DNA from 3 places in the Maribacter litoralis genome. Region 2 is predicted to be linked to each of the others. Evidence: riboswitches for the same ligand, from Rfam matches in the RefSeq annotation. Region 2 holds a riboswitch; each other region holds the start of a gene.
The links. A riboswitch is a leader RNA that binds a small molecule or an ion and turns the genes downstream of it on or off. The one in region 2 is predicted to bind S-adenosylmethionine.
Positions count from the first base shown of each region.

Region 1: it holds a riboswitch for S-adenosylmethionine, as region 2 does, so the genes downstream of both, EXIGUO8A_RS03400 (O-acetylhomoserine aminocarboxypropyltransferase/cysteine synthase family protein) here and EXIGUO8A_RS16990 (Na+/H+ antiporter NhaC family protein) in region 2, are expected to answer to the same signal.
Region 3: it holds a riboswitch for S-adenosylmethionine, as region 2 does, so the genes downstream of both, EXIGUO8A_RS03340 (homocysteine S-methyltransferase family protein) here and EXIGUO8A_RS16990 (Na+/H+ antiporter NhaC family protein) in region 2, are expected to answer to the same signal.

Region 1 covers NZ_LR733271.1:812,429-817,493, forward strand. Annotated here, with positions in the region: gene thrA (bifunctional aspartate kinase/homoserine dehydrogenase I) at 1-1,015, opposite strand, end outside; gene EXIGUO8A_RS03400 (O-acetylhomoserine aminocarboxypropyltransferase/cysteine synthase family protein) at 1,146-2,420, opposite strand; SAM riboswitch class I at 2,557-2,660, opposite strand; gene EXIGUO8A_RS03405 (sulfatase family protein) at 3,377-4,999, opposite strand.
Region 2 covers NZ_LR733271.1:3,998,792-4,003,856, reverse strand. Annotated here, with positions in the region: gene EXIGUO8A_RS16995 (aryl-sulfate sulfotransferase) at 197-1,462, opposite strand; SAM-I-IV-variant riboswitch at 1,742-1,839, shown strand; gene EXIGUO8A_RS16990 (Na+/H+ antiporter NhaC family protein) at 1,891-3,189, shown strand; gene hxlA (3-hexulose-6-phosphate synthase) at 3,264-3,893, opposite strand; gene hxlB (6-phospho-3-hexuloisomerase) at 3,940-4,524, opposite strand; gene EXIGUO8A_RS16975 (helix-turn-helix domain-containing protein) at 4,750-5,065, shown strand, end outside.
Region 3 covers NZ_LR733271.1:797,632-802,696, reverse strand. Annotated here, with positions in the region: gene EXIGUO8A_RS03355 (HEPN domain-containing protein) at 1-639, shown strand, start outside; gene cobA (uroporphyrinogen-III C-methyltransferase) at 641-1,483, shown strand; gene EXIGUO8A_RS03345 (NAD(P)/FAD-dependent oxidoreductase) at 1,624-2,685, shown strand; SAM riboswitch class I at 2,843-2,952, shown strand; gene EXIGUO8A_RS03340 (homocysteine S-methyltransferase family protein) at 3,034-4,035, shown strand; gene EXIGUO8A_RS03335 (four helix bundle protein) at 4,060-4,416, shown strand; gene metH (methionine synthase) at 4,416-5,065, shown strand, end outside.

The sequences.
Region 1 (5,065 bases), 3.2 Mb from region 2:
CGCCATTGCTCAGTGACTTACCACCAAACTTCAAAATCTTGATTTTCTGGATATTACCATTGGTATTAAAAATACCCGTCAGCAATTTCTCCATTTGGTCAAATTCGATTAAAAATGCATCATGCCCGTGTAATGATTGTACTTCACCATAGGTAACATTACTTTTTGCCTGTGCCAGCTGCTTAAACGTGTCTTTGTTTTCTTGGGCGGTAAAGAACATATCAGAATCTACCCCAATAATATGGATATTGGTATCGCTATTTTGTAGTTTAATGAAATTCTCATCACCATCTCTAGTAACATCAATGGTCTTTAATAATTGATTCATCAATTTATAGGCAGATAACTGAAAACGTTCCTGCAGTTTATCGCCATGATGCATTAACCAACTCTCTACATTAAACACCTGCAATTCTTCATTGGTACTTCGCTTAAAGCGTTCTTTAAAGGAAGCCGGAGTTCTATAACACAACATGGCATGCATGCGTGCATCATGTACGGGCTGCTTTGAGTTAACCAAAAACTGTTCTTGAATTTGGCAATTGGCAATTAACCAATCGGTAGATTTCCAATCTGATGCTACAGGTATCAAATGCTCAGTTAAGGTTGGGTGCAAGGCTGCCATTTCCCACGCAATACCTCCACCTAAAGACCCACCGATCAAAGCAAATAAACGTTCTATTTTTAATTGCTCTAAGCCCAACAAGAACATTCTAGCCACATCACCAGCTACAAAATCCTTATAGTTTTCAATCACGAACTTATCATGTCCGTTACCGGGAATATTGAATGCCAAAATGGTATACTTATTTGTATCGATACACTTTTCCTCCCCGATCAAGGAAGACCACCAACCATTTTCACCGGTTACATTTGAGTTACCGGTCAATGCATGGTTCACCAAAATAATAGGTGCTGTATGTAGCTTTTTACCAAATACCTGGTATGACAGTTGTATATCTTGAGTGATACCGCTTAAGGTCTTGTAATTTTTAATCTGTAGTTGATGTAGCATCTAATTTCAAATCAATTTGTGTCAGGGCTTCGGCTGGGCTCAGCCGCCACCAATATTCATTTTTTCTTAAACCACCGATCACTTAGTCTCCGCTCAGTGACCGGTGGTTTAGGCTTTTACCGTATCTAAATTAAAGGCTGGCAAATGCCTGTTCTAGATCAGCTTTTAAATCTTCTATATCTTCTAAACCAACTGACAAACGAATTAAATCTTGACCTACGCCTGCTCCTTCTTGCTGCTCTGCAGTCAATTGTTGATGCGTGGTACTTGCTGGGTGAATGATCAGTGATTTTGTATCACCGATATTAGCCAACAAAGAAAAAATCTGTGTAGCATCGGTTACTTTCTTAGCAGCTTCGAATCCGCCTTTTACACCAAAAGTAACCAAACCACTTTGTCCTTTTGGCAAGTATTCTTTTGCCAAATCGTTGTACTTATTGCTCTTCAATCCTGGGTAATTTACCCATTCCACTTCCGACCTGCCTTCTAACCATGTTGCTAATTCTAATGCATTTGCACTGTGTTGCTTGATACGTACCGGTAAAGTCTCCAGTCCTTGTATGATTTGGAATGCGTTGAACGGACTCAAAGCTCCACCAAAATCACGCAATCCTTCCAATATCAGTTTAAACGTAAATGCTGCTGCGCCTAATGCTTCGCTATATACCAAACCATGGTAACCTGCAGAAGGCTCCGTAAATTCAGGGAATTTCCCGTTGGTCCAATCAAAGGTACCGGCATCGATAATAGCGCCACCTAACGAGGTTCCTTGTCCGCCAATATATTTTGTCAATGAATGTATCACCAAGTTTGCCCCATGTTCAATTGGGTTTAACAATGATGGAGTAGCTACGGTATTATCTACTATAAATGGAACACCAGCTGCTTTAGATTCTTTTGAGATCGCTTTCAGATCCAACACATCTAACTTTGGATTCCCTAGGGATTCTACGAAAAATGCCCTTGTATTATCTTGAACCGCTTTTCCAAAATTTTCAGGATCAGAAGCATCTACAAAAGTTGTAGTAATACCAAATCTTGGCAAGGTAACGTTCAATAAATTAAAAGTACCCCCATACAAACTGCTCGACGCCACAATGTGATCACCTGCTTTTAACAAGGTCAATAATCCTGTAGAAATTGCCGCTGTACCCGACGCAAAAACAACCGCACCGATACCACCTTCTACGGCAGCCAATCTATCTTGTAATATTTGGTTTGTAGGGTTGTTTAAGCGTGTGTATATAAAACCTAGTTCCTTAAGGGAAAATAAGTTTGCCGCATGATCTGTATCATTAAATACGTATGATGATGTTTGATAGATTGGCACTGCCCTTGTACCACCATTGGTAGTTGTGTCGTGACCTGCGTGTAAAGCGTTTGTTGCTAATTTGTGATTACTCATGATTTTGTTGTTTTTAAAAATTAATCCTTAGGCTACCCTTAGGATGCAAAAAATAAAAAGCCCATCCTAACCACACTTAAAGTGTGAGTAGGTAAAATCAAAAAGTTATAAGAAAGTATTTCGAGAAATTCGATTACTGTTATCCTTCCCCTAAGGGTAGAATGTAGCACCTTCTTTGTGTGGAACAAAGGGTTGCTAAGGTTTCAAAGGGTCTAATCCCTCCACCTTTCTTGATAACTATTCAATACGTGTGTGAACTTTGAGCTACAAATATAAAGGCAGAAAAATGTAAAAACCTAGTATTTTATGAAAAATATATAATTCTGGGTCTTGTTGTTAGTTTTCCAAGGTCTTTAAAATTAAAACAAGTGTGGTTCAAAATATGCTACAATATCACTACAGATGAGTTTTTTAAGTAAAAAAAAGAGGCAAAGGTGTTCCAAACCTGTTCTCGATACATTTTCGGACTCCGATACTCTGCGCCCAAAAAGACTCGAACTGACAAAGCGCTCCATTAATTCAAGCCCTTTACGACTTAAAACGAATGTTACTTCTAGTAGTTTTAAATTGAAACTTTAGCTGTGTATTTAATGGTAAAAAAATATCCAAAGGCACATGTCTTCCAAACCTGCTCTCGATACATTTTCGAACTCCGATACTCTGCGCCCAAAAACACTCGAACTGACAAAGCGTTCCATTAATTCAACCCCTTTACAACTTAAAACGAATGTTACTTCGAGTGGTTTTTACGACCCCTTAGGGAGGAAAAATTGTATCGAGAAGCTTGCTTGCTATAAGTTATTTTTTTAACGTACAATATTTACAACCTGAATAATATAAAAGGTTCTCGATACACTTTCGACCTCATGAAAATGAGGTCGAAAGCACTCGAACTGACATTCTTACTGAGCGTACCCAACAACCGAAAACCAGCAACCAGCAACCAGCTACCAATCTTACTTAATCATCCCAGCACTCTTGTACTTCTCAATATATTGTTGATCTTGCTCTGGAGAGTCTTTGTATTTTTTGCGAAGTGCCACCAAATCTTTCTTCAGCTTTTTAATGGTATCGGCATATGCTGGGTCATTATAAACGTTGTTCATCTCCTTAGGGTCTTTTAACCTGTCATACAACTCCCATTCATCTACGTCATAGTAGAAATGCACCAATTTAAATTCTTTGTTCACAATACCGTAGTGACGTTTTACCATATGAACCGACGGGTATTCGTAATATTGATAATACACCGCATCACGTGTCCACTTGTCTTTTTCCCCTTTCAATAACGGAATCAAACTTTCCCCTTGCATATCACTTGGCGGAGTGATGCCTACAGCTTCCAACATCGTTTGTGCAAAGTCTAAATTCTGCACCATTTCATTTTCTACAGAACCAGGTGCTACCACATTTGGCCAACGTACCAATAACGGAGTCTTGAATGACTCGTCATATATAAATCGTTTATCGAACCAACCGTGTTCCCCTAAGTAAAATCCTTGGTCAGAGGTGTAAATTACAATGGTATTTTCCGCCAAACCGCTTTCATCCAAATAGTCCAATAATCGACCTACATTATCATCTACCGAAGAAATACTACCCAAATAGTCTTGCATATACCTTTGGTACTTCCATTTCATTTTTTCGGTATCGTTCATCTTTGGCCAATTGTTGTAGAAGAAGTCATTGATGGAATCTAACACCGGATCGTACAATGCTTTTTGTTCTGCAGTGGCACGGTTATACGGACCATAAAAGCTATTTGGAAATTCTTCTACTACAGGAAAAACCTTCCCCTCCATTTTTGCCAAGGTCTCTGGTCTAATTTTACTATCATGACTATACATCATGTGTGTCAACAAATTCATTTCTGCTGTTTTTGCTGCCGTACCCCTATTGCTGTAATCATCAAATAAGGTTTCCGGCTCAGGGAAAGTTTTTTGTGTAAACTCCTTGAACTTATCCGCACGTGGCCACCATGGTCTATGAGGTGCCTTATGCAAGTACATCATCATAAACGGTTCTTCATTTGACGCTTCTTCTTTTAGCCAGTCTAACGACACATCTGTAATAATATCGGTTACATACCCTTGTTTGGTAATGGTATCACCATTAGTGACTATAAAATCAGGATTAATATAATGCCCCTGACCCGGCAAAATCATAAACTCATCTACCCCTTTTGGGTTGTTCCCAAAATGTAGCTTTCCAAACATGGCTGTCTTATATCCGTTCTTTTTAAATATTTGCGGAAATGTCACCTGTGTAGTATCGAACGGAAAGTAATTATCTACTTTTCCATTAATATGTGTGTGCTTACCCGTTAGAATAGTAGCTCTTGATGGTGCACAAATGGAGTTGGTAACGCTCGCATTGGTAAACAACATCCCTTCTTTTGCCAAACGGTCAATATTTGGGGTCTTTAGCAATTTGTCATCATACGCACTAATGGCTTGGTAGGCATGATCATCTGACATGATGAAAATGATATTGGGTTTTTTCTTTTTGCTTTTTTGGGCTTCGGACTTAGAAGGTAGCAGGAAAAGTACGCCTGTGAGGACTAGAATTAGATTTTTCATTTTGGTTGTTGTTGGTTAGTTTATTCTTTTTAATTAAAGGAGAATTTTAAACATCAATCTTAAGAA
Region 2 (5,065 bases):
AGGACTAAAGAAGAATTTTAAGTGGATGCCATAAGATTTAAAGTGAATACCTGAATCTTTAATGGTAACATGTTTGAACAATGCTAATTGTTTTGATTTCATAATATAGATGGATTAAAAGTAGAAAAGCTCCAACATTGCTATTGGAGCTCTTCATCATCAATCAATCAATCAATCAATCAAAAAAACTATCGTATTATAGACCCAATGCAGTTATGGCATCATCATCTTTGGTGAACGCATAAGCTCGCCAAGGTCTAGTGTAATTTGTATATCTCCATAAAACGTCCCCGTCACTGTTCACTTCCCAAATCGCTCCTGTTCCTTCACTGATAAGAGTGTTGCCATTGCTCATTCTAACACCGCTGCCTAAGCCATTACTATATAGGTCGCTATCTGTAAATTCCCATATTAATTCCGGTTCATTGTCTTGACCGGCCACCAATTCGTATGGCGGACTCAGTTGATATTCCGCTACTGCCGACTGGTTATCGTATTTGTTATTTACAAAAACCAGCATTTTATTGTCATCAAAAAGGTTAGGGTAATGAACTCTGTTCATGGTCACTTCACCAACATTATCATAAGCAAGAGGATTACCAAAACGGTATACCAAATCGCCACCCAAATTGTAGTTTCCTCCAGTACTTGTGGCAGCTTCTTCTGTAGTGGTGCTGTGATCAATGACCCAAACCTCACTATAAAAGTTTACTGTCATATATAACAGGTCATTAGTTTCATCTAGTGTAATACCATTAACGTGCATGATATCGCCATCTGTTTGATCATTATTATAATTAACATCGATTAAGTTGGGTACATCGCCAACAACACCAAAATTAGACTTACTTTCATCGTAATCTTGTACCAAATGATCTGTAGCATGCCACTCCCATACTATTTCTTGGGTTAAAGGGTTCATTTCTATAATGGCTTCGGGGTATATATCAAAATTGCCGGAAAAGCCCATTTCAGCAGCATCTGCTGCACTTACTTCTTCCCATACCGGAAATATGATGTTACCGTTGGACAAATAATTTATATCATGGTGAGCTATATAGGTGTTAGAAGAATATTCAACTTCCCATTCAATAGATTGATCAGCATTGATCTTTCTAAATGCCCCACCATAACCTCCAAATGATATTCGGGGATTATCCACTTTTATCGTAGATACCAGACTACCATCAGATTGAAGCATGGCATCATTACCCAATTGATCACCGTTAAAGTCCCAATCGAACAAGGTATTTCCGTCATGGTCAATTAAATATACTCCGGTGTCTGGCGCAATGGCAAGAATATAAGAATCACTATCAACGGTACTGCTTGCTTCAGTAGTATCGCTACTATCATCGGTTATATCTTCTTCGGTAATAGAGACGTCATCAGAATCATCACTACAAGAGGCTAAGGATAATAAGATCAAGAATAAAGAGACGGTACCTAAATTAAATTTCATTTTACTCATCATTCAAATTTTTAAAGGTTGTTAAATTGTTTAAGCATCTAAGTTTATAGTTGCGAGTCTCTGCTTAGATGATAAAGGTAGATAGAAGTTTAAATGAGAATGAGGTTTCTCAGTGAATGAGATTCGTTATTCAGTGAATGGGTAATTTGGCTAGGTTAAAATATTTGAATGTAGCCTATGTGATAGAATCAAGACACAAGCGGAACAATTAATGTTATAATTAATATAAAATCTGATTTTATGAGTTAACAGTTGATTATTTTTGCGCCCTTAATTTATCAAGAATCTCAAATAGAGATAGCAACCTGCAATAACGAGCAAGGTGCTAAAAGTGATAAGCCAATACCTTTGGAAAAAACGTTAACCCCTTCCTTTTGTATTTGCTATTGCGTTAGTTGAGGTTCTGTAAAAAGAATTTTATGAGCCAAGTTAAAGCTGTAGTTGCCAATTATAAGGCATTATTTCCATTTTTAGTATTCATTATCGTGTTTTTAGGTGTGGGTATTTTTCAGCAAGATTTTTATGCACTCCCCGCTCCTATTGCCGTTATCGCAGGAATTTTAGTGGCATTTCTCATGTTTAAACAAGCAATGGACGAGAAAATAGCTGTTCTGTTAAAAGGTTGTGGTAATGATAAAATACTTACGATGTGCCTAATATATTTACTTGCAGGGGCTTTTGCAGCTACAACCAAGGCAATGGGTAGTGTAGACGCTATAGTGCATTTAGGGCTAGATGTTATTAGTGGGCAGTTTATTTATGTAGGTGTATTTGTGATTGCCGCATTTTTGTCGATTTCAACAGGAACTTCTGTAGGTGCAATTGTAGCATTGGCTCCAATCGTTATGGGTTTTGCAGATACCGGTAATTTTTCATTGGCAATTTTGTGTGGCGCATTATTAGGAGGTGCTATGTTCGGTGATAACCTTTCTGTAATTTCAGATACTACAATTGCGGCAACACAATCGTTGAACGTTAGAATGAGCGATAAATTTAAAGCCAATATCAAAATAGCTGTCCCAGCGGCCGTTATAAGCATGATAATTTTAATCTATCAAGGGTTGGTCATGAATACACAAGGGTTGGAAATGGAAGCATACAGTTATTCCATACTTAAGATCGTACCTTATTTAATTGTGATTACACTTTCTGTAATAGGTGTAAACGTATTTGTAACTCTTGTATTAGGGGCAATTTCTGCGGGAATTTTGGGAGTTTTCTATGGAGACTTTACAATTTTAGAATTTACACGAATATCGTATACCGGATTTACCAATATGACGGAGATATTCTTGTTGTCTTTATTAACTGGAGGATTGGCTGCTTTAGTGACATACAATGGCGGAATAGAATTTATTCTACTTAAAATCAAAACCTTTGTAAAAAGTAAGAAGTCCGCCCAATTTGGTATTGCCGCCTTAGTGTCTACCATAAATATGGCAATTGCGAACAATACGGTCTCAATAATTATATCTGGACCAATTGCAAAATCCATAAACGATGAATATGCATTGGAAAACAAGCAAACTGCATCAATTCTAGATGTTTTTGCATGTATAACGCAAGGATTACTCCCTTATGGAGCTCAGGTGCTTATGATTTTGAGCTTTGCAAACGGCAGTATTAGCTATATTGATTTGGTAAGTAATACCTGGTATCTGTTATTGTTACTGATTTCTACGATATTATTTATTGGTTTACGACCAAAACAGAACTAGCTAGAAACAACAAATCCCCATTAAAAATGGGGATTTAAGTTGCTGTAAAAGTACCACTTTCGTCTTCTACCTGCTTATGCCATTGCCAATTCTTGTAATTCTTTGGCTGCATTGGCAGGATCTTCTGCACCATATATAGCGGCACCGGCTACTGCAACTGTAACACCAGAGTTTTTAACCGCGGTAATACTGCTTAAATTAACACCACCGGCAATAGAAACTGCCACTCCTGCTCTAGTTGCTTCATCAATAAGTACCTGTATAGAGTAACCATCTTCTGCTTGCTCATCTAAACCGGCATGTAGCTCAACAAACTCTGCACCTAATGCAATAGCTTCTTGCGCACGTTTAACTCTATCTTTTACACCGATAGTATCGACAACAACACCTTTACCATGCTCTTTTGCCGCTTTAACAGCACCTGCAATGGTAGAATCGCCTGTTGCACCTAATACCGTAATGTAATCTGCACCAGCTCCAAAAGCCATATTTGCTTCTAGTTCACCTGCATCGGCAGTTTTAAAATCAGCCAATACCAATTTATCTGGGAAAGCATCTTTCATTTTTCTGATACCAGCTAAACCTTCACTTTTTATAAGCGGAGTTCCTAGTTCGATAATGTCGATGTAAGGAGCAACTTTTGTTGCTAGTGCTATTGCGTCATCTATATTCAATAAATCGATCGCTACTTGTAATTTTGCCATAATATGCTATTTTAATGTTCTAATTATTATATATTTAAACTTGTTCTTATTCCATGTTTGCGTGACGTTTCCATAATTCAGATGCTGTGCTGCCGTCTAGATCCCAAAGGGTTTGTATCAATGCATCGAATGTCAAAAGCAATGATTGTTCAAAAAGGCTACCGGCATACTGTTTAGAAACATTTTCATCTCTTGCCTGTTTTTGTGCTGCGGGTATAACAACTGTTTGGTCAGACATAGTTGCCAAAGGAGATGTGTTGTTAGTGGAAAAACAAATTAACCCTGCCCCTACTTTTTTAGCAGTTTCAGCAGCCCTAACGATACCACTCGTTGTGCCTGATCCTGATCCAGCAATCAATAAATCACCCTCTTCAATCGCCGGTGCGGTAGTTTCACCAACAACATGTACTTGATACCCTAGGTGCATCAGTCGCATTGCCGATGCTTTCATCATCAATCCTGTTCTGCCTGCTCCTATTACAAAAATGTTTTTGGCATTGTTTATTGTCGGAATCATACTTGCTATTTCATTATAATTAATGGAGTGTGTCAATTTTATATGCTCATTTATAATAATGTTCATTGCACTTTCCACTAATTGTGTTTCCTTATTTCTAAGTGTATCCTCCATAGCTAAATTGACTTTGTTTGTTCTTCTTTTTCTAACTGGGTACAAAGTTATTGTGAGTTTAGTAAGGAAAATGACACTATTTGGTAGATGTCTGGTACAATTTGCCAATACCTAATTTATTGATGGTGGAATTCGCTATTTTTGTGGTACATTTTGGAAACAAGGTCATTTTGATGGATTAAAATGATAACTGATAATTAATTAGATCATTTATAAATTAAAGCTATGCTGAGTGATAAAGTATTATACATTAAAGATTTAGGTAACTGTCCACCAGCTTATTTAAACGACCCAGCTAGAAGAGATTTTTTTGAGATCGTATGGTTGGTCAATGAAGATGCACTTCATGAACCACAGCACGATTTTCAAACATTAAGAGGAGATTGGATTTATCTAATACCGCCATACCGGGTTCATCAATTGAACAAGGCAGGTAAGAATGGAGTCTTGATTTCTTTTAAACAAGAATTGTTGGAAGGCGATCTAAAGGAATTTTTGTTAGACGTTTTTAGAATGTTCAATATACAAGGTGAGTTTTCGT
Region 3 (5,065 bases), 3.2 Mb from region 2:
GGAAATGGAAATGGTCGTTTTGCTGATAAGGTGGTGAAAGTACCAAGTAAAAGAGGACCGGAAGCATTGCGTTTGATCTTAAATGATTTTGATGCTAACGGAGGAGACTTGTCTTTCCCTGATTATTATGCGGAAAAAGGACAAATGTATTTCTATGATTTCCTTACTCCGCTTTCATCTACAGATGATTTAACGCCAGAAGACTTCATTGACTGGGGTAATACAGAGCGTTATGAAAAAGCTATTGGAGTAGGCGAGTGTGCAGGAGTTGTGATCGATTTAATTGCGACGCTTCTTTTTGAAAGTGAAGAGAAAATACAGAATGGGGAAGAAATGTTCCAAGCAGAAAAATGGTCTGCTAGTATCTATCACGCGTATTCTTCTATGGTGAATTCGGCAAAGGCGATGTTGACCGCAGAAAATACCAAAGTAAATACACATGCAAGTATCATTAAAGATTTTGATGAGAAGTTTGTTGCCGATGGTAGAATTGCCGTAGCTGGTGGATTTGAAAATATGGTCCTTCAACTAAATCAGAATGAACCAACAAAAGAATTTGCACAATCTTACATAAAAGATGCAAAGGAATTTTTAGAAACTGTTGAGAAATTCAGACAACAAGAATTAGCAGAGGCATAATATGCATACCAATAATTTATCCAATCAAAAAACAATCAATGCAATAGTTGATACTCCCTTAAAGAATAGAGGGAGATTGACTGTTGTTGGTGCAGGACCAGGTGATGTAGAGCTGATTACTTTAAAAGCGATCAGAACGTTAGAAAGTGCCGATGTGGTTTTGTATGATGCTTTGGTGAACGAAGAGTTGCTGGAATTTGCTAAAAATGCAGAGCTCATATTTGTGGGCAAACGCAAAGGCTGTTATGCTTATCAACAAGAGCAGATTAACGAGCTTATTGTCGGTAGGGCAAAATCTGCGGGACATGTGGTGCGCTTAAAAGGCGGAGATCCTTTTGTATTTGGTCGCGGTTCGGAAGAAATGGAATACGCCGCATCTCACGGATTGGAAGTTGCGATGGTACCCGGTATTTCCTCGAGCCTAAGTGTGCCCGCATATCAAAATATTCCGGTGACCAAAAGAGGTTCGTCAGAAAGTTTTTGGGTAATTACCGGTACCACCAAAGAACATAAATTATCTGCCGATGTTGTTCTAGCGGCAAAAAGCAGTGCTACGGTGGTCATTTTAATGGGCATGTCAAAACTCCCGCAAATAGTAGAGTTGTTTAAAGGAGAAGGTAAGGCGGATATGCCGATCGCCATTATTCAAAATGGAACACGTGACAACGAAAAGGTGGGTGTTGCAACTATCGATACTATTATAGATGTAGTGGAGAAAGAAAAACTATCGAATCCGGCGATTATTATCATTGGCGAAGTAGTTAAACATCGTGACGCACTGGCAGAGGCAACCAACCAGTATTCAAAGGAGAATGTCAGATTGAGCGAAGTGAATAAGTATTAAGTGCAAAGTACTAAGTAAAGAGTACCAGTAAAGGAAAAGTATAGAGACTAAGTGTAATTAAAAAGAAGCTAAAAAGTAGTTGAATGGTATAATGTCAAGTTAGTACTGAATATCAATTACTTTTTACTAAAATGAAGATTATGATTAAAACAGATATGCTCATTATAGGAGCGGGACCAACCGGATTATTCACGGTGTTTGAAGCAGGATTATTAAAGTTAAAGACGCATTTAATAGATGCCTTGCCACAACCAGGTGGACAGTGTTCAGAAATTTATCCTAAGAAGCCTATTTACGATATTCCTGCATTTCCAGAAATTTTGGCGGGTACTTTGGTAGATAACTTAATGGAGCAGATCAAACCTTTTGAACCAGGATTCACTTTGGGCGAAAGAGCGGAAACTCTAGATAAGTTAGAAGATGGTTCATTTGTGGTAACCACCAATAAAGGGACTAAGCACAATGCCCCTGTTGTAGTTATTGCTGGTGGATTGGGGTCTTTTGAACCAAGAAAACCGCCCATTTCAAATATTGTAAACTTTGAGGATACGGGTGTTTCTTACATGATCAAAGATCCAGAAGTATACCGTGACAAAAAAGTGGTAATTGCAGGTGGTGGAGATTCGGCGTTGGACTGGGCAATTTTTTTGACCGATGTAGCTTCTGAGGTGACATTGGTGCATAGAAGGGATGAGTTTAGAGGCGCATTGGATTCTGTTGAAAAAGCATCTGAATTGGCAAAGCTTGGTAAAATTAAATTGATAACTAAAGCTGAGGTAAAAGAGCTTCATGGAGAAAATGAGCTGAAGGCGGTAGTTATTAAGCATACCGATAAAGAAAAGGAGGATACCTATTTAGAGGTAGATAATTTCATTCCGTTATTCGGTCTGTCTCCAAAATTAGGTCCTATTGGTGATTGGGGCTTAGAGATTCAGAAAAATGCCATTAAGGTAAATAATGCAAAAGATTACCAGACTAACATACCGGGCGTATATGCCATTGGTGATGTAAATACCTATGAGGGTAAGCTGAAATTGATACTTTCAGGTTTCCATGAAGCAGCCGTAATGTGCCAGTATGCTTATCAGCAAATCAATCCTGGAAAACGTTTTGTAATGAAATATACAACCGTTGGAGGTGTAGAAGGATTCGATGGCTCCAAAAAAGTAGCGAAGAAAGAAGTAGTACAAAGTATAGCATAATTTTATTATTTGGTTAGTACCGCCTCCGGATGCTTTGGCGTACGGAGGCTTTTTTTATTACAATTTTTTAAAAATTCGTGGGCTAAAAAACCTATTGAAGTTTTGGTTAAGAACGGGTAGTACCGTTACTTTGCAATTCGTTCCTGAATAATTTGAACTGTTATCAAGAAAGGCGGAGGGACTAGACCCTGTGAAACCTTGGCAACCCTTTCCGCAATGGAAAAGAAGGTGCTACATTCTATCCTGTTTAAAAAGGACAGATAACTAAAGAAAGAACATTTTTCCTTCCTTTCCTTACTTGGTATCACATATATTTTAAAGCGAACATAAAATTTGTTACAGCGTAAAATGAAGGATATAAAAGAAATTTTAAAAGAGCGTATTTTAATATTGGATGGTGCCATGGGTACTATGCTACAACGCTATAAGTTTACTGAAGAAGATTTTAGGGGAGCGCGCTTTAAAGATTGGGAACACCCATTGCAGGGCAATAATGATTTGTTGTCATTAACCCAGCCAGAGGCAATTGCCGACGTTCACCATAAATATTTTGCAGCAGGAGCAGATATTGTTGAGACCAATACATTCTCGGGCACAACTATTGCCATGGCAGATTATTTTATGGAAGATTTGGTGTATGAGCTCAATTACGAATCGGCACGTATAGCAAAAATGGTAGCCGATGAGTTTACGAAGAAACAACCGAACAAGCCCAGGTTCGTTGCCGGAAGTATAGGTCCTACCAACAAAACGGCAAGCATGTCTCCAGATGTAAACGATCCAGGTTACAGAGCTATTTCTTTTGATGAATTGCGTATAGCGTATAAGCAGCAGGTTGAAGCATTGTTAGATGGTGGTTCGGATATTTTATTGGTAGAAACCATTTTTGATACATTAAACGCAAAGGCGGCTTTATTCGCTATTGAAGAAGTAAAGGAAGAGCGAAATATTGATGTGCCTATCATGGTAAGCGGTACCATTACCGATGCTTCTGGGAGAACATTATCTGGGCAAACGGCAGAAGCATTCTTAATTTCTATTTCCCATATTCCTATTTTATCGGTCGGCTTCAATTGTGCATTGGGAGCGAATCAATTGGTGCCACATTTAGAGGTGTTATCAACCAAAAGTGAACATGCCGTTTCGGCACACCCCAATGCAGGTTTACCAAATGCCTTTGGAGAATATGATGAGACTCCCGAGCAAATGGCGGAACAAATAAAAGAATACGCAGAAAAAGGTTTAGTAAATATAGTAGGCGGTTGTTGCGGAACCACCCCGGAACATATTACGGCGATTGCAGAAGTAGTGGCTAAATATGAACCTAGAAAGGTGACAGTTGTCGGTTGATGGTTGTCAGTAAATAATAACTGAATGGAATATACCGAATTAGAAGTATGGAAAGAATCTAGGGTTTTGGCAAATTTGATATATAAAGTTTCTCAGCAGTTTCCTAAAGTTGAAATGTATGGGTTGACAAATCAGATACGTCGTTGTGCTGTTTCAGTTTCGTCAAATATAGCTGAAGGATGTGGAAGAAGAACAGCAGCAGATACTATCCAGTTTTTACACATTTCTAGAGGTTCTCTATATGAATTAGAAACTCAGTTATTCATTGCTTTGGATCAAGAATATTTGATTAAAGAAGATTTTGAATCCATTGCGAAGCAAATTTTAAAATGTAAAAAACTCATTAATGGGTTTATCAATTACTATAAAAAGACCAAATAATGTCTGGAAGTATTTCAAAAAAACCATCAACTGACAACGGTCAACCGACAACTAAATACCTGAAATTATCAGGTCTTGAACCCCTAATCGTAACCCCTGAAACAAACTTCATAAACGTTGGAGAACGTACAAACGTAGCAGGTTCTAAAAAGTTTCTACGTCTTGTAAAAGAAGAGAAGTTTGAAGAGGCGTTGGCAGTTGCAAGGGAGCAGGTAGAAAATGGTGCGCAGGTCATTGATATTAATATGGATGACGGTTTGATCGATGGTAAAGAAGCCATGGTCAAGTTTTTGAATCTTGTTATTTCTGAACCGGATATTTCTCGTGTACCTATAATGATAGATAGCTCTAAATGGGAAATCATTGAAGCGGGTCTACAAGTTGTTCAGGGGAAATGTGTGGTAAATTCCATTAGCTTAAAAGAAGGTGAAGAGCAATTTATGCACCATGCCAAGCTGATAAAAAGATATGGTGCCGCTGTCATAGTAATGGCTTTTGATGAAGTTGGACAGGCAGATACTTACGAGCGTAGAATTGAAATTGCAAAGCGTTCGTATGACGTTTTGGTGAACAAAGTCAACTTTGCGCCAGAAGATATAATTTTCGATTTGAATATTTTTCCTGTTGCTACAGGTATGGATGAGCATAA